DNA from 3 places in the Gardnerella sp. KA00255 genome. Region 1 is predicted to be linked to each of the others. Evidence: riboswitches for the same ligand, from Rfam matches in the RefSeq annotation. Region 1 holds a riboswitch; each other region holds the start of a gene.

Region 1 (6,275 bases):
GCGCATAAAACCATGACGTGCAGCTTCAATCACATAATCCGGATAAGCTCCTCTAAATGATTGCACTGATTCATCTGGATTAGCAGTTAAAACTATGCGAACACCAACTTCAGATAGAGAATTCAGAAAATCTAAGCCGCCTAAAGTAACATCCTGAAAATCGTCAACAACAAGCATAACTGGAATATTCGCTAAACCATCTTGCAAATCTGCCAATTCTTTAACAGCTTTAGACGCAGCAATCATCAAACCAGAAGAATCATAACGAGCCGAATTATTATAATCCTTGCGAAGTCTATCTTGATATTCCTTGCGCAAACGAAAAGCTAAACTCCACTGAGTGCGCAATCTTTCGATATAATCCGCGCTATATAAACTCGCATAATCTTTAGTTAAATCTTCTAAAACACGAGATTCATCATCACTAGAAACTATTGATAACTCATCCAAACGAGCAATCATATCTCGTAATTCATGCACAAAAGCAGAGTTAATTAAAGACTGATCCTGATTATTTTCATTATCTAAACGAGTATTTGAAGCATTATTAGAATCTTTATTAAAATTCTTAGAAAAATCTTTAGAATCTCTAGAATCTTCATCTCTAGCATCTCTAGCATCTTTAGAAAGACTGTCTGAATTTACAACAACGCAATTCCACTGATAGTTATTAAAATATTGCGCAAAAAGTTTGCAAGTTTCGCAACTTCCATTATCTCCCCTAACAACTTCCAACATATGCGTATGAATCACACTGCGCAATAGAGAATCCTGCTCCGCTCCATTAAGTAAACGCGGCTTTTGCGTATGCTTCAAATTAGATAAAGCAGAAATAATGCGAAAAGCTAAAGCAGACAAAGTTCCAACAGGCCTTGATTGCAAAGACGCACCCAATTTATTAATTATTTCATTTGAATAGCGAGCTGCAGAATTACGATTTTGCACAACAACAGTTACAGGGCCATAAGCACGATTTTGAGAAAAATCTTTATAATATGACATGCCATCAAGAGCAGCTTTAATAGCAAATCGCGTTTTACCCGTATTTGGAGCACCAAAAACAAGAAGCGTATTAGTCGGTTTTTCGTAAGTCTGCACTGAAGAATTATCCGGAGTAGATGAATCTGAAAAGCTATGCGAGCGCAAAGTACCATCAAATAATGCTTGCAAGTAATTCATATACCACTCCTTTGTTTAAGACTATTGATTATTATACGATTCACTACACTTAAGTACCCTTAAGTACCCTTCGCTACTCTTAAGTACCCTTAACTACTCTTCATTACTCTTCATTACTCTTCATTACTCTTAACTACTCTAAAGCGCCAAAAATAGCCAAAAACTAATGAATCACCAAGCAAACAACCCTAAACTACCCTTAACTACCCTTAACTACCCTTCCTACTCTAAAGTACTCTCTCTTAATCACTCTTCAGCACCCTTAACATCACAATTCAAAACTCAAAATATTTAGCTTAATAAAGCTTAATTGCATACTTCATACAAAAAAACACAATCCTTTTTTGAAGAATCATATACTGTGTAAAAATATTTTTTTATAGTTAAATCATTATTGTTGGTGATTTAAACTCACTTAACAAATACAAATCATGCTCGAACTAATGCGAAAATAAGAGATATGGAAAGAATATGTCTGAAAATTTACAAAACGTTGAGGAAAATACTTCAAACACGCAGCAAAACACGCAAACTCTTACAACCCACGACTACACTGTTCGCACAGTCATACGCATAATCGCTATTGTCGCTTCAATTTACGGAATGGCAGCCTCATGGGAAGGCTGGCTATCACTTTCATACTTCACAAATCTTTCTAATCTTATGATTTGCGTAGCTCTTGCAGGCTCACTAATTTGGGATACGCTAAACGTAATCAATCGAAACAAAGAAAATTCTAATTGGATTGATACAAAAACTAACGCTTGGTATATTTTCAAATTCATGATGACAATTTCTATTGCCGTCACATTCACACTCTACTTATGCTTCCTCGCTCCAACGAACAAACTAGGATTCATCGGAGCATACATGAATAACGGAGCAAGCAGCCTTTGCGTTCATTTCATAACGCCGCTTTTAGCTATAGCTGACTTCGTTCTTTACGATTACTTGTTTAAATCAAAGCGTTCACACATACTTTTCGCAACAGTTCCACCATTGGCATACGTGGCATTTTCAGTATTATTAAGCGAATTCGCAAACGTAAGATGGGGAGAACATGCCATGAAAGCTCCTTATAATTTCTTAAATTATGGAGCTAAAGCAGGATGGTTTGGATTTGCACCAGATACTTTTAACGCAACAACTCTTGGCGTGGGAGTCGCGTACTTACTCGTTATTTTCACGCTTATCTTTATTGGAGTAGGACAATTATTCCTAACGCTTAAAGATATTCGCGCGCGCAAAATGGCGTAACGCGTATAGCGAGAAAAGTGACGCTATATGTGGCTAGTATAGCTGGAAAAGTGACGAACAAAATAGCGTTATATATAGCGTAATAAATAAAATCCGAATAACGTCATAACGCGCATATATAGTCAAATATGGGTTCGGGGTGCGCAAAAGCGCTGAGATTATACCCGTTGAACCTGATCTAGTTAGTACTAGCGAAGGGAAAATCATGACTACTATGTCGTGCCATCAAAATAGTGAATTCTCAAACAATGCTCGTCGCAAGCAATTCGTTCAAGACGTGCGCGAATGTATTGAAACTTTGCGAGCAAAGAATCCTCTAACACACTGTGTAACAAATAATGTTGTTCAAGAAATAACAGCAAATGTTCTTCTTGCAGCAGGAGCATCTCCAGCAATGGTTATAGACGCCAACGAAGCTGAAGTATTTGCTCAAATCGCTTCTGGAGTATTAATAAATCTTGGAACATACAGACCAGTAGACAAAGAATCTATGGATGCTGCAATACGCGGAGCTGTAAAAGCGCATACACCGTGGGTTCTTGACCCTGTTGCAGTTGGCGGATTACCACCTCGCACCGAATACGCGCGAGAAATTGTTAAAAATCAACCTGCTGTAATCCGTGCAAACGCTTCAGAAATCTTAGGTTTAGCTGGAGAAGAAAGCGGAGGCAAAGGCGTAGACGCTGGAGACTCGGTTGATTCGGCAGTTGCAGCAGCTAAGAAGCTAGTTAAACTTTATGGATCCGTAGTAGCTATTTCTGGCGAAAAAGACGCTATTTATGGCCACGGATGCTCAGCTCGCGTTTCAGGCGGAAACGAGATAATGACAAAAGTAGTCGGCACTGGCTGCTCTCTTGGTGCATTAGTAGCAGCATACGTTGGAGCAAATCGAAATAAGCCTTTTGCTGCAACAGTTGCCGCACACGTACATGCTGCCGCAGCAGGAACCTGGGCAGCACAACGTTCAACTTCACCAGGATCATTTAGAACATTATGGATGGATGCGCTTATGGATTTAAGCGCAGACGAAATGATACAACTAACAAATATTGAATTCGAACTCGACCCCGTTGACTGGTCTTTATATTTCATAACAGACCCAAAGATGAGCGATAGAGCTGAAGAAGATATTGCAGTTGATTGCGTTAAAGGCGGTGCGAGCGTAGTCCAATTGCGCGATAAGTATGCAGATAGCGAAACTTTTAATAATAAAGCTCAAAGTTTACGTGAAAAAATGCTTGCTAACGGTTGCGGAGACGTACCTATTTTCGTTAATGATCGTTTAGAATGCGCTAAAAACTTAGGATTCAACTTACATGTTGGACAAACAGATACTCCTTATATTGAAGCGCGTAAATCTATTCCTGCAGAATGGATGGTTGGACTTTCTATAGAAAACTTAGACCAGTTAAATTACGTTTATGAAGAATGCGCTAAAGAAAATGTAGCATTGCCTGATGTTATTGGAATAGGTCCAATTTGGCCTACTGCCACTAAACCAGACGCTGCTCCTGCTTTAGGCATTGAAGGTCTAGAAAAGATTGCCAAACAAGCTAAAGAATTCGGCATTAGCGCGCTCGGAATCGGCGGCGTTAACGAAAGCACTGTGTTCCCTATTAAAAATACTTCCGTAAATGGCTTATGCGTGGTATCTGCTCTTATGCTCGCAGAAAACCCTTGCGAAGAAGCACATAAATTACGCGATACTATCACGAAAGAATAAAATTAATGAATAATGAATCTGTCCAGATAGACACTCAGTCAAGTCAATCAGCCCAAACTCAATCGGTTAATCAAGTGTACGAAGCGAATCTAAGGCCATCTTCCCTACCTTCTTTAGAAGAGCCGATTATTCCGCGAGTGCTAAGCATTGCAGGCACTGATCCAACAGGCGGAGCTGGAATTCAAGCTGATTTGAAATCAATCATGGCATCTCACGGATATGCAATGTGCATAACAACGAATTTAGTTGCTCAAAACACTTGCGGCGTGCGCGAAGTTTACACTCCACCAACTGAGTTTTTGCAAGCGCAACTCGAAGCAGTATTTGACGACGTAACTATTGACGCTGTGAAAATCGGCATGCTTGGAGACGAATCATATATAAGACTAGTTCAAAACTGGCTTAAAAATCATCCAGTTCCTGTTATTGTGCTAGATCCTGTTATGGTAGCAACTTCAGGAGATAGATTGCTTGAAAAATCTGCAGAAAACGCAATGCGCGAATTTGCAGCTTGTGCGGATGTTATTACGCCAAACGTGCCTGAACTCGCAGTATTATGCGATAAACAGCCTGCATCTAATTTCGAAGAAGCTTATGCACAAGCAAGCGAATGGGCTGCAAAAAACAATACGATTGTTATTGTTAAAGGCGGTCATTTAACAGACAAAGATGCCGGAAATACTGTTGTATTCCCAGACGGACACAAAACACACGTTCCTTGCCCTAGAGTTGACACAACAACAACGCATGGAACCGGCTGCTCGCTATCGTCTTCGCTCGCAACACGCATAGGATTAGCGTTACGCGAAGGAAAGAATCTACAAGATTACAATACTGTAGCTAACGCTTTAGCATGGTCATCAAGATGGCTGAATGAGGCTATTTCGCGCGGTAAAGATTTGCATGTTGGAAAAGGACACGGTCCAGTAAATCATGCAGCTCGCAATTATCGTTTGGAATTAGACTCTTCAGCAACGCCTTGGGAACATATGAAAGCGCACGATTTAGACGGATTGACTCCGCAAAGCGTAATCGTAAAAGCCCACAGCAAGCCAAGAAAGCCAACTGTAGAGCCTTGCGGTCCTTGGACTCAAGCCTTATGGGATGCTACTGCAGATGTTGATAACAACATTATGAACATGCCATTCATTAAGGCTTTGGGCGATGGAACGCTTGATCCTGACTTATTCGCTTTCTACATAAATCAAGATTCTGAATACTTGAAGCGTTATTCTCGCGCGTTAGCTGCTGTTGGAGCTAAAACGCCAGATAACGAAGCTAGAGTTCATTGGGTTTCTGGCTCAGCAGTGTGCATAGAAGCAGAATCGCAATTGCATAGAAATTGGCTTGGAAGTAGACATATAAGCATGGATTCGGCTTGCTCGCCAGTGACATTAGCTTACGTAAATCACTTACTTGCTTCTACTATGATTGACGACTACGTGATCGGCGCTGCATCAGTATTACCATGCTATTGGCTGTATGAAGAAGTAGGACAGGCATTAGTTAAGAACAATACTCCTGAAAATCCTTATCATGATTGGATTGCAATGTATTCTTCTCATGATTTTGAATCAGGCGTGAGGATGGCAGTCGAATGCGTTGAGCGCGCTTTTGAGGAAGCTGGCCCGAAGGCTCGCGTTCTTGCCGCTCAAGCGTATATGACTTCATGCATTTACGAGTATAACTTCTTCAATCAGGCTCATCGCGCGTTGAGGTAGATTTTGCTTACACCCATCTTCTTGGTTTTGTTTACTTATCAGTGCTCTAAGTAAACAAAGTCGGGGAAGTATTCTTGGTTTTGTTTACTTATCAGTGCTCTAAGTAAACAAAGTCGGGGAAGTATTCTTGGTTTTGTTTACTTAGGTAGCGTGTAGCAAGCGAGCTGACGAGAAATCACTAAACCACAACATTTGCCGCAAGGTAGTGATTAAATAATTGTAATCGGCGCAGAAGCAAGTGAGCTTTGAGTATTCTTTGAGTATTAAGGTATTGCGCCGATTGCAATTGGGCCAACAATTGAGTTGATAATTGGGCTATCAATTGAAATAAAATCAAGCAATTAAGAATGCGGAATATTGTAACTAAAACGATTGTGCTATTTGCAGTAATACTG
Region 2 (6,275 bases), 420 kb from region 1:
ATCAAGAAACTCCTGATCAGTTAACTACTATTGATGAAGTTAAAGCAGATATGGAAAAGTCGATTCCTATGGATCGCTTGATTTGCGGCGATGTCGGTTTTGGTAAAACTGAAATCGCTTTGCGCGCGGCTTTCAAAGCTGTTCAAGATTCTAAGCAAGTAGTTGTTCTTGTTCCTACTACACTTTTAGTTCAACAGCATTATGAAACTTTTACTTCTAGATTCGAAGGATTCCCTGTAAAAGTTGCTGCTATGAGTAGATTCCAAACAGCTAGTCAAATTTCACAAACTATTGACGGTCTTGCTGACGGTAGTGTAGATGTTGTAATAGGTACTCATAAATTGCTTAATCCTAGTATTAAATTTAAAGATCTAGGTTTAGTTATTATTGATGAAGAGCAGCGTTTTGGCGTTGAACATAAGGAAACGTTAAAAGCTTTGCGCACGAATGTAGATGTTTTAAGTCTTTCTGCTACTCCAATTCCTCGAACTTTAGAAATGGCAGTAACTGGTATTCGCGAAATGTCTACTTTAGCTACGCCTCCTGAAGATAGACTTCCTGTTTTAACGTATGTTGGAGCTTATGAAGAAAAGCAGGTTGCGGCTTGTATTAAGCGCGAATTATTGCGTGGAGGACAAGCGTTTTACGTGCATAATCGTGTAGAAGATATTGCTAGCGTCGCTGCAAAAATTCATGATCTTGTTCCTGAAGTAAGAGTGGGTGTTGCTCATGGAAAGATGGGCGAAAAGCAGCTTGATTCTGTAATACGCGATTTTTGGCATCGCGATATTGACGTGCTCGTGTGCACTACGATTATTGAAACAGGTCTTGATATTTCTAATGCAAATACGCTTATAGTTGACCATGCTGATCGTTTTGGTTTGAGTCAGCTTCACCAATTACGTGGACGAGTTGGTAGAGGGCGTGAGCGAGCGTATGCTTACTTCCTTTATGATCCGTCTAAGCCTATGACTGAACAAGCTCATGATAGGCTAACAACTATTGCACAGCATACGGCTTTAGGTTCTGGTTTTGATGTTGCTATGAAGGACTTGGAGCTACGCGGAACTGGTAATTTATTAGGCGATGCTCAAAGTGGACATATTGAGGGAGTTGGCTTTGATCTTTATGTTCGCATGGTTTCAGAAGCTGTTGAAAAGTATAAAGAACCAGAACATGTTCAAGAAGTATCAACTTCTATTGATTTGCCGATAGAAGCTTCTATTCCTACTTCTTATATTGATAGCGATAAGTTGCGATTAGAAGCATATAGAAAGTTGTCTGCTGCTCGTAGCGATGAAGATTTGCAAGAAATCCGAGAAGAATTATCTGATCGTTATGGTGAGCCGCCTAAAGCTTTCGAAGCTTTGTGTGATGTTGCTAGATTGAGATTTGCTGCCAGTAAATTAGGCATTACACAAATAGCTTCGCAAGGTAAATCTGTGAGAGTTATAGGTATGGATCCTAAAGAATCGTTGTTAATGAGATTAAAGAGGATTTATAAGTCAGTACAGTATCGTCCACTTACGCATATGCTGATTATTCCTGCTCCATTTGAATCATCATTAGGATCTAGTTCTATGAATGAATCAGATATTCTTAAGTGGTCTAAACAATTACTTGAAGATTTAGCGTGGTGATTTGTAATATCTGATTTGTAATATCTGTTGCAATATAAGTATTAAAAATATTTATTGCAATGCCATGCGCAGTTCGTCTTCTATTTCAACGTGATTATTTGGACGCTTTTGTGCATCAAGTTGGCTTCGATCAATATTCCAGTTTTTCTCAATGATTCCGTCTTTGATCATAAGAATTCTGTCAGAAAGTCTTACTGCTTCAGAAATATCGTGCGTGACCATTATTGTGGTCCAGCCATGTTTTTGCCTTAGATTATCAAGCAAATCTTGCATGTCTAAACGAGTTAAAGCGTCTAATGCTCCGAAAGGCTCGTCTAAAAGTAGTAATTCAGGATTATGAACTAAAGCTCTAGCTAATGAGACTCGTTGTGCTTGACCACCTGAAAGTTCTGACGGCCATTTCGAACCGCAATTATTAAGTTGCATATCGTTAAGAGCTTTTTCTGCAATAGATTTTAGTTCTGATTTGTTTCCTTGCATGCCGAAAACTACGTTCTTACTTACTGTTAGCCATGGTATTAATCTTGCGTCCTGGAAACCTATTGCTTGATGTTGCGTGACGTTTATTGTTCCAGAATCAGGTTTGATTAATCCTGAAATAACTTTAAGAAGAGTGGTTTTCCCACATCCTGAGCGTCCGATTAGAGATACAAATTCACCTTTTTTAATATTTAGATTTATATCTCGCAATATTTTAGCGTTATTTTTAAAAGTTACGCCAATATGTTCTAGAGTAACGCAGTAAGAGTTATTTTTAGTCTCATAGTTTTCTTCTATTTGAGTGTTCATATTTTACTCCTACTGCGTTGCTCTAAATCATGTTTATATAATATATATAACTTTGTTATACAAACTTGTTATATAACTTTGTTCTAATTTTGATTAATCAGTTATATATTTATTTTGATATTTAATTTTTGTTTTTACTGATATGTGTTTTATAGATATATGGATTAATTTACTTCGAGCAATCCATTACAGAATCTTTCAAATTCTTTGGAGCTTGCTTAATTAAACCATATTTCACGTATTCTTTAGCCTGAGTTTCCATCATTTCCAAACCTTTTTCATCGATTGGACGAATAGTTGGATTGTCAAACTTTTCAATTTGCTTAATAATAGTTTCGCTTGCTCCGAGCTGCTTGTAAGCGTTTCCAATAACATTGTTTTCTTTATGAGACTTTTCTGCTTCGCGAACAAGAGCCTTGTACATCTTCTTAACAAGATCCGGATGCTTTTGAGCAAAGCTCTTAGAAACAATGTGAATGGTGACGTTCATATTGCCGTACTTTTTAGCATTTACAAGCAACTTTGCGCCTGGAGTTGTCATTGCTGCAGCAAGATTCTGATCGAATGAGGAAATTGCGTCGATTTGTCCAGAAGTAAATGCTGCCTGGAAGTTCTTAGGGCTCATCTCAACTTTGTTAACTTTAGAAACATCTAAGCCGCTTTTATCGAATGCGCGGTGAAGCATGTAATCGCCAGTGTCACCGTTGTGAATAATAGCAACTTTCTTGCCATACAAGTCTTTTAGTGTTTTCACGCCGCTTTTTGCGGATGCAACGATTCCTTGGGAATCACCATTGTAATATTCGAGTGCAAAAGCAACCCATGGCTGTCCTTCAGCAATCAAATCAATGAAGCGTCCAGTTCCAGTGGTTGTAGCATCTGCATTTCCGCTCATCACAGCAGTAAGACCGTCAACTGGAGTGTAAGGACCAGTGTAAACTACTTTAGATTTGCCAAATTCGTCTTGAAGGAATTTCTCATTTTTCAAAGTAGTTAAATAATTTGCTGTAGAAAGATAAGCAACTCTCATAGTTCCAGCGTCTTTTGAAGAAGCGGTTGATGATTTTTGTGAGCTTCCGCAAGCTGCAAGAGATACAGTTGCACAAGCAGCGCAGATTAATGCAATAATGCTCTTTTTAGAAAATCGCATTTTTAAATTAGCCATGATATATAGCTCCTTTTGTTTGGTTGTTATTGTTTGTTGTTTGTTTGGTTGTTATTATTTGGTTGTTGATTCTAAATATTGACTAATTCTTAAAAAGCAATTTAATGCATTTTAAAAAGTAGTTAATTTTAGAAAAATGTTGATATTACTAGATTATTTGCGTGATTTTCTATCTAATCTGCGTTCAGGTATAAGAAGATACTCTAATATATTTGCAGTAAGCTCAGATCCAAGACCTGCAATTGCGTACATAATAACGCATGCCATCATTTGATCTGGTCTAAAGAATTCTTGTGCTCTTGAAAGAATGTATCCAATTCCAATAGAAGAATTAACTGTTTCGCAAGTCACTAATGCAACCCATGCTACAGATATTGCAAATCGCAAACCTGTCATAAAACTTGGAAGTGTGCCGCGAAGCAAAATAGATATAAAAATAGTAGATTTTTTAACGTGATAAACCTGCGCTAATTCAAGAAGTTTTGGATCAATATTACGCACTCCATCGCGAATATTAACGTACATAGGTCCAAAAACACCAACGGCTATAAGCGCTATTTTCATCGTTTCATCTATTCCGAGGAAAATTATTAATATTGGAGCTAAAGCCGGGAATGGAATTGACCTCAACATGTGGCTTGGTTTATCAACAACAATATTGCCAAGCTTACTGCCTCCTGCAAGTATTCCTGCTGGAACAGCAAAAATAATTCCTAATAAAAGTCCTAAAAGAACTCGTAAAATACTTATTCCTAAGGATTTTAATAATATGCCTTCATTGTTTAAATCAATAAAAGCTTGTATTACTTCATATGGGGATGGCAAAGAACGGTCTTCGATTGGAGAAAGAGTTGTGAAAAACCACAAAACCAAAATGAGGATAGTTGAAATCCACACTTTGCACGAAGATACCGCTTTAAACGCAATCTTCAATATGTTCTTCGCTTTATTAGGCGAACTGTAAGTCATGCGACAATCCCTTCGATAGTTTTAGCTATATCAGGTTCGACGAGTGTATTCTCAGCGCAACACTGTACATATTGTTGTTTGGCACGATGTAGTTGCGCACCCCGTGTCTGAGGTCATTATCTATTAAGGGTATGGACAAGTATTATTTAAAAGCGATATTTATAAACGATATTCGTGTAAAAATCGATGATCTGCTAATTTGACTCGAAGTAAATCAAGATATTGTGAACGTTCACGGCATAAACACAATGGAAGAATCTATAACGTCCATAAAACGCACTAATGTTAAAAGAGTCATCACAACCCATAAGTATTAAGGAGTAGTTGTGGCAGCTATTGAAAGCGTATATGCACGCGAAATTTTGGATTCCCGTGGAAATCCTACTGTTCAAGTTTATTTGGAAACTGAAGATGGCGCTCAGGGCATTGGTTTAGTACCTTCTGGTGCTTCAACTGGTGAAGCTGAGGCTTGGGAACGTCGCGATGGCGACAAGTCCCGTTACCAAGGCAAGGGTACCTTGGAAGCAGTCAAGGCCGTCAATGAGGTTATCGCACCTAAGGTTATTGGCATGGATGCCACTGACCAGCGCGCTCTTGATGAAACTATGATTGAGCTCGATGGCACTCCAAACAAGGGCAAGCTTGGCGCAAACGCTATTCTTGGCGTTTCTCTTGCTGCTCTTTATGCAGCTGCTGAATCTGCAGAGCTTCCATTGTATCGTTACATCGGCGGAACTAACGGACACATTCTTCCAGTTCCAAACATGAACATCATGAACGGTGGCGCTCACGCTGACTTCGCAACCGATATTCAGGAATACATGATTTCTCCATACGGCTTCGCAACCTACAGCGACGCTTTGCGCGCCGGCGTTGAGGTTTATCACACCTTGAAGAACGTTTTGAAGAAGGAAGGCTTGGCTACTGGTCTTGGCGACGAAGGCGGCTTCGCTCCAAAGATGAAGTCCAATGAGGATTCCTTGAAGTACATCATGGATGCGATCGAAGCTGCAGGTTATGAGCCAGGCAAGCAGATTGGTATTTCTCTTGACGTTGCTTCTTCTGAGTTCTACAACAAGGAAACTGGTAAGTATCGTTTCGATGGCGAAGAGCGCGAATCTGCTTACATGCTTGATTACTACGAGAAGCTCATCAACGAGTATCCAATCGTTTCCATCGAAGATCCATTCCAGGAAGAAGGATGGGATGATTGGGCAGAAATCACCAAGCGTCTTGGCGATCGTTTGCAGTTCGTTGGCGATGATTTGCTCGTCACTAATCCAAAGCGTTTGGCTAAGGGTATTGAGCTTGGAGCAGCTAACTCCTTGCTCGTAAAGTTGAACCAGATTGGTTCCGTTACCGAAACCCTCGACGCTATTGAGCTTGCAACCAAGAATGGCTTCACTTCCATGGTTTCCCATCGTTCTGGTGAAACCCCAGATACCACCATTTCTGATCTTGCTGTTGCTAAGAACACCGGCCAAATCAAGACTGGTGCTCCTGCTCGTGGCGAGCGTATTGCTAAGTACAACCGCTTGCTTGAGATTGAGGAAGAGCTTGGTTCTACTGCTCAGTACGCTGGTTACAGTGCATTCAAGGCTTGCAAGAAGTACGTTAAGTAGTTTCATAGTTTTGAATTGCATTTTGATAAGCTACAATAAGCTAATTTGAATATGCTAAACGGTCGGTCACTTCGGTGGCTGGCCGTTTTA
Region 3 (6,275 bases), 490 kb from region 1:
TGACTCCGCAGGCTTTAATTGGCGTCGCAGATGAGTTGAATATTGCACCTAATGTTGAATCTGTTTATGCAGCTATTGGCGAAGGTCAAGTTTCAACACAGAATGTTATTTCTAGACTTGTTAAAGATGCTGGTGCAGATGAGGTTGATGAAGAGGTTGAGCAGGAAGCTTTGCCTTTAAGAAGACCTGAGCGAGCGCGTAAAACTAATGGCGCTCTTGGTGTATCAGTTAAAGGCGTTGGTGACGTTTGGGTTAAGCTTGCGCGTTGCTGTATGCCTGTTCCTGGAGACAATATAGTTGGTTTCATTACGCGTAATCAAGGCGTTTCTGTTCATAGAACTGATTGCCAGAATATGATTGGTTTGCAAAAAACTCAGTCTGAGCGTGTAATTCCTGTGCAATGGACAAGCGATAAAGGTTTGTTCATGGTTAAAGTTCAGGTTGAAGCTTTGGATCGTCAGCATCTTCTTTCAGATGTTACTAAAGTGCTTTCTGATCACGGAGTAAATATTATTTCCGGATCTATTGCTACTGGAGACGATAGAGTTGCTACAAGCCAATTTGCTTTTGAAATGGCAGATCCTCAGCATCTGAATACTTTGCTTGCCGCTATTCGCAAGATTGAAGGTGTTTTTGATGTTTACAGGATTACGGGCGCTAAAGATAGTGCTGAGCCAAGACTTAGAAAAATGGAACGCGATTAATTTAACGTTTACTTTTAACGTTTACTTTTAACGGTTACTTTTTTTAACGTTTATTTTTTGACATTTACTTTTAACGTTTACTTTAAAATTATTTAATAAAAAGCGAGTCTTTAGCATTTAATACTAAAGACTCGCTTTGAAATATCAGTAACTTTACTTCTCAGTATCAAAGACTTTAGTTAGGCATATTCTCAACGCAAATATACCTAACTAACATTTTTAAATATCAGATGCTTTGATACAGTGAAGATCCAGCTTCCTGAAACTTCTTACTCATTTCTTTCATGCCGTCTGCAATTGCTTGGCTACGGGCTTCTTCGACGAGCTGCTCTTGCTGAGCTGCTCCTCCGAAACGCTTACGAATATTCTGCGAAATAGCCATAGAGCAGAATTTTGGTCCGCACATGGAACAGAAGTGAGCCATTTTTGCTGGCTCTGCCGGAAGCGTTTCATCATGGAAAGCGATAGCGGTATCAGGATCGTAACTTAAATTAAACTGATCCAACCAGCGGAACTCAAAACGAGCCTTACTGATTGCGTTATCGCGATCCATAGCATGCGGATGATGCTTTGCAAGATCAGCCGCATGACAGGCAATCTTATATGCAATTACGCCTTGCTTAACGTCATCTTTATTTGGTAAGCCTAAGTGCTCCTTAGGAGTCACATAGCAAAGCATAGCTGTTCCGTAACGTGCGATTTCCACGCCGCCTATTGCTGAAGTAATGTGATCGTATCCTGGAGCTGTATCGGTTGTCAAAGGTCCAAGAGTATAGAATGGAGCATTTTGGCAAATTGCTTTCTCCATCTCGATATTCATACGGACAGTGTCGAATGGTACGTGTCCTGGGCCTTCAATCATCACCTGAACATCATGCTGCCATGCAATCTTGGTTAGCTCTCCAAGAGTCATCAATTCTGAAAGCTGAGCTGCATCGTTAGCATCAGCCAAGCTTCCTGGACGCAAGCCGTCACCCAAAGAGAACGCAACATCGTACTTGGCGAAAATCTCGCATAATTCTTCGAAGTGAGTGTATAAGAAGCTTTCCTGATGGTGTTGCAAGCACCATTCAGCCATAATGGAACCGCCTCGAGAAACAATACCAGTTACGCGATTTGCAGTAAGAGGCACGTAACGAAGAAGTACACCTGCGTGAATAGTCATGTAATCAACGCCCTGCTCGCACTGCTCAATAACAGTGTCGCGGAACAATTCCCAGCTGAGCTTAGAAGCGTCATCCTCAACCTTTTCCAAAGCTTGATACATTGGCACAGTGCCAATTGGAACAGGGGAGTTACGCAAAATCCATTCGCGAGTCGTGTGAATATCGTTACCGGTGGAAAGATCCATAACGGTATCCGCGCCCCACTTAGTAGCCCAGGTAAGCTTTTCTACTTCTTCGTCAATAGAAGATGTGACAGCAGAATTACCCATGTTCGCGTTGAGCTTAGTTAAGAAGCGAGAACCAATAATCATAGGTTCTGCTTCAGGGTGGTTGATATTGCAAGGAATTACTGCACGTCCAGCAGCAAGTTCAGAGCGAACAAGTTCTACATCGCAGTTTTCACGAGTAGCAACATATTGCATTTCTGGAGTGATAATTCCATGACGCGCGTACCACATTTGAGTAATAGGATGATCCACAGCCTTCATTGGCTTATGCATGCGTCCACGCCATTCTTTTGAAGCTTTACCACGCTTAATAGCACGTTTTCCATCATCCTGAAGATTACGTCTACGACCTTCGTATTCTTCTACGTCTCCACGATCCAAAATCCAATCAAGGCGAAGAGGAGCCAAGCCTTCCTTCGGATCGCACTTAGGTCCTTCTGTGTTGTAATCCTTAAATGGTGGGTTAGGACCAACGCCTGGAGTATCAGAAAGCTTAATTTCTGTATAAGGAACTTCCAAATCGTAAGAACCATACTTATATTCAAAATGAACTGGCGTAGTCTTACGAATATGAGCTTTGTCTCGTTGAGTGCATCCACGAGCAGCTATATCAACTCTTTGCTGTTTTGCTAATTTTGCAGCGTCTTTTGCTTCTTTAGCATTAATAAATGTTGGCTTCTTTTCTTGAGGCTTTTCAGAGTTCTCAGCATTTTCTGGAACGATTACACGCTTGGCATAACCGTGCTTTTCTTCTCCTCGAACAGCTTTCCAGCGCTCAATAAATTCGCTCATAGTTGATTCTGGTGTTTGCGAAGAATACAATGCTTCAGCTACGAACCATCCAGCAGCATTAGTGCGTGCAATCATATCTACATCATCAAGTTGAATTCTTCCGCCAACAAGAACAGGGAAATCACTTGCTTTACAAATAGTATTGATTTTTTCTTCATCAAGCGTTGTATGATTTGCTTCCAACTCGTAAGATGCAGTAGAGTTTTCGCATCCTTCTTCTGGATTATGCATTGCTGTTACGCAAATATAATCAATGCATCCATCTGGAAGTTCGTTAATAACTTTTACAAGGCTTTCTGTTTCTAATGACAAACCTATAACGGCATCTTCGCCTAACAAAGCACGAGCTTCTCTAGGTTCCATATCTCCTTGTGAAAGATGAATACCATCAACTTTAATGCCTTGATTTCTTGCTTGCCATGCTACGTCCACGCGTTCATCAATAACAAAAGTGACCGAGTCGCATTTGTTATTATCTTCGATTATTTGCGCGATATCACGAGCAACAGTTGTGAGTTCCTGGGCATTATCATTATTAGCATGAAGACGTATGAATGTTGCTCCAGCGCGTAAAGCGTCATCAACTACATCAGTGATAGGACGATTACAAGTTTTTGCATCTGCAATAAAGCAGGCGCTGAGGTTAAATTGATTACGCATAGACGCGTATGGATAATTCGAAGTCATACCTAAGTCGTTGCTCCCTACGTTGTATTAACTAACAGGTTCGAAGGGTTAAGTTTTATAAAAACTTATCTCAGCAATCTTCTTGAGAAAGCACCCCTGCAAAAATGTTGTGACTTCTATATTTTACACGAGTACGTGCATTTAATAAGCAAAAGGTATGTTGCGATAAAAGATTGCAATTAAAATAAAACTGTCTGAACGATTATTTCGCGCAGACAGTTTTATTAGTTTTAATATATTTGTATTTTTCAGCGTTCGTGATGATTAATTGAACGAGAAATAAAATCTCCCAAGCTTTGCACAATTTGTACGAGAATGATGCAAAGAATAACAGCTACTGTCATCACATCGTATTGATAACGCTGGTATCCGTATCGTATTGCAATATCTCCTAGTCCGCCTGCGCCAACTGTTCCAGCCATTGCAGAGAATCCAAAAAGCGTAATAAATGTAAGTGCAGCTCCGCGAATTAGCGAAGGTAAAGATTCCCATAATAATACTTTGCAAACAATTTGTAATTTGCTTGCGCCAAAGCTTTGTGCTGCTTCAATTAAGCTTCCGTCAACTTCAGCTAAAGATTGTTCAACAACTCTAGCAACGAATGGTGCAGCTGTAATTACCAGAGGAACAATAGCTCCAGGAACTCCAAGAGATGTTCCAACTATAAGACGAGTGAAAGGAATTATTGCAACTAGCAAAATAATAAAAGGCACTGAACGTACGATATTAACAATCCAGCCGAGAACTGTGTTAATTGGCGCGTTAGGACAAATACCTTTTTTGTTTGACGTAATTAGAAGTACGCCAATAGGAAGACCAATAATATACGCAAAAAGTGTTGCAACTGATGTCATTACAAGTGTGTCTTGCACGCCTTCAATAAGTAAGTCGCCGTAGTCATTAATAAATTGTGTAGCAGCTTCTAACATTGTTATTTCACCTCATTGTTAAGCGCGTTTTTAGGTGTGTTTGTTGCCTCATTTGTTGACGCGTTTGCAGACTTGTTTGTAGGTTTTGCTCGATGATTTTCCTGCTTTTCATCCGCAATAAGCGTGCGCAAAATATCGCTTTGTGGATTTGCAAAAAGCGTATCCGTGTCACCCAGTTCCACAATGCGCCCGCCATCAATCATTGCAACTCGATCGCAAATATTACGAGCTACAGCTAACGAATGCGTAATAATAACAAGCGTTACGTTAAGCTCACGGTTAATTTTGCTCAATAAGTTTAGAATCTGTGCAGTAGTTGTTGAATCAAGCGCGCTTGTTGCTTCGTCACAAAGCATTATTGAAGGATTATTAGCTAGCGCTCGCGCAATTGCCACGCGCTGCTGCTGTCCGCCTGAAAGTTGGCTAGGGTAGCGATTTGCAAAATCTTTTAAGCCTACTAAGTCAAGCAAATAGTTTGCGCGTTCTTCTCGTTTCGTTTTTGGAGTGTGGTTCAACTCTAATGGGAACGTTACGTTTCTTAATACTGTGCGCTGCTGGAAAAGGCTAAAATTCTGGAAAATCATGCCAATATTTGTGCGAACTTTTGCAAGTTCTTTATCTTTTACTTCTGTAATATCATTCCCGTCAATGATGATTTTTCCAGAGGTTGGTCGCTCAAGCAGATTCATGCAACGAACTAGCGAAGACTTTCCAGCACCAGAGGAACCAAGAATTCCGAATACTTCTCCCGATTCAATAGTGAGATTAATATCATGTAATGCTTCATTCGTTTCGCTACCTTTGCCGTAGCTTTTGTGAAGATGTTCAATCTGAATCATGCTTTTCCTTAACAGATTATTGTTCTCGGCGTGAAATATACCAGCGTTTCATATTACGTTACGCACAAGTTATTATCCAGCATCGTATTTATTTAACTGTATTTATTTAACTATATTTATTTATTAGTTAACACTATGACTAGCGCGCGCATTACGTATATTACACTCTTATAAAAATAATGCCGCAAGCGTACATGGATAATACACATTGCGGCATTATATGGCTACATTGTGAGTATTTTTTAGAAAACAGGAAGTACGGCACCCTTATAAGTTTTAGTAATATAATCGCGCACTTCGCTTGTCTTCAAAGCTTTAAGCAAGGCCTTGATTTTTTTAAACTTTTCAGAACCCTTCTTTACAACAATAATGTTTTCGTAAGTTTTAGCTGCAACGCCTCCAACTTTTTCTGAAGCAAGCGGGTCTTTAATTGGATTGAAACCAGCCTGAATAGCGTAGTTGCCGTTCATAGCAGCAAGGTCTACGTCCTTAATAGCAGTAGGAACTGTTGCTGCTTCAAGCTCTTTAAACTTCAAATTCTTAGGATTTTCAGTAATGTCTTTTGTAGTAGCGTTAATATCATTTGGATTCTTCAACTTAATCAATCCAGCGTCTTGCAAAAGAAGCAATGCGCGAGCCTCATTAGTAGGATCATTTGGAACTGCAACTGTTGCGCCATTTGCTAATGCTTTAATTGTCTTGGTTTTTCCTGGATACAATCCAAATGGCTCAAAATGAATTCCACCTACTGAAACAAGGTGAGTGCCTTTTTCCTTATTGAAATTATCAAGATAAGGCAGATGCTGATAATAGTTTGCGTCTACTTCGCCTTCTTCAGTAGCTGTGTTTGGCTGCACGTAGTCAGTAAATTCCTTTACTACTAACTTATAACCCTCTTTTTGCAAAATTGGCTTTACAGCTTTATTTAAGA

The links. Region 1 has a riboswitch for thiamine pyrophosphate ahead of thiM (hydroxyethylthiazole kinase). Riboswitches for the same ligand answer to the same signal wherever they lie in the genome.
Region 2: linked by a shared signal. The riboswitch ahead of HXT51_RS01425 (ABC transporter permease) and the one ahead of thiM (hydroxyethylthiazole kinase) in region 1 are both predicted to bind thiamine pyrophosphate.
Region 3: linked by a shared signal. The riboswitch ahead of thiC (phosphomethylpyrimidine synthase ThiC) and the one ahead of thiM (hydroxyethylthiazole kinase) in region 1 are both predicted to bind thiamine pyrophosphate.

The regions. Positions count from the first base shown of each region.
Region 1 covers NZ_CP058374.1:782,902-789,176, forward strand. Annotated here, with positions in the region: gene HXT51_RS03100 (UvrD-helicase domain-containing protein) at 1-1,179, opposite strand, end outside; gene HXT51_RS03105 (hypothetical protein) at 1,651-2,436, shown strand; TPP riboswitch at 2,562-2,653, shown strand; gene thiM (hydroxyethylthiazole kinase) at 2,642-4,159, shown strand; gene HXT51_RS03115 (bifunctional hydroxymethylpyrimidine kinase/phosphomethylpyrimidine kinase) at 4,186-5,880, shown strand.
Region 2 covers NZ_CP058374.1:361,238-367,512, reverse strand. Annotated here, with positions in the region: gene mfd (transcription-repair coupling factor) at 1-1,640, shown strand, start outside; gene HXT51_RS01435 (ABC transporter ATP-binding protein) at 1,692-2,429, opposite strand; gene HXT51_RS01430 (ABC transporter substrate-binding protein) at 2,599-3,594, opposite strand; gene HXT51_RS01425 (ABC transporter permease) at 3,748-4,563, opposite strand; TPP riboswitch at 4,553-4,677, opposite strand; gene eno (phosphopyruvate hydratase) at 4,890-6,185, shown strand.
Region 3 covers NZ_CP058374.1:290,969-297,243, reverse strand. Annotated here, with positions in the region: gene HXT51_RS01195 (RelA/SpoT family protein) at 1-704, shown strand, start outside; gene thiC (phosphomethylpyrimidine synthase ThiC) at 931-3,576, opposite strand; TPP riboswitch at 3,574-3,684, opposite strand; gene HXT51_RS01185 (methionine ABC transporter permease) at 3,825-4,505, opposite strand; gene HXT51_RS01180 (methionine ABC transporter ATP-binding protein) at 4,508-5,344, opposite strand; gene HXT51_RS01175 (MetQ/NlpA family ABC transporter substrate-binding protein) at 5,587-6,275, opposite strand, start outside.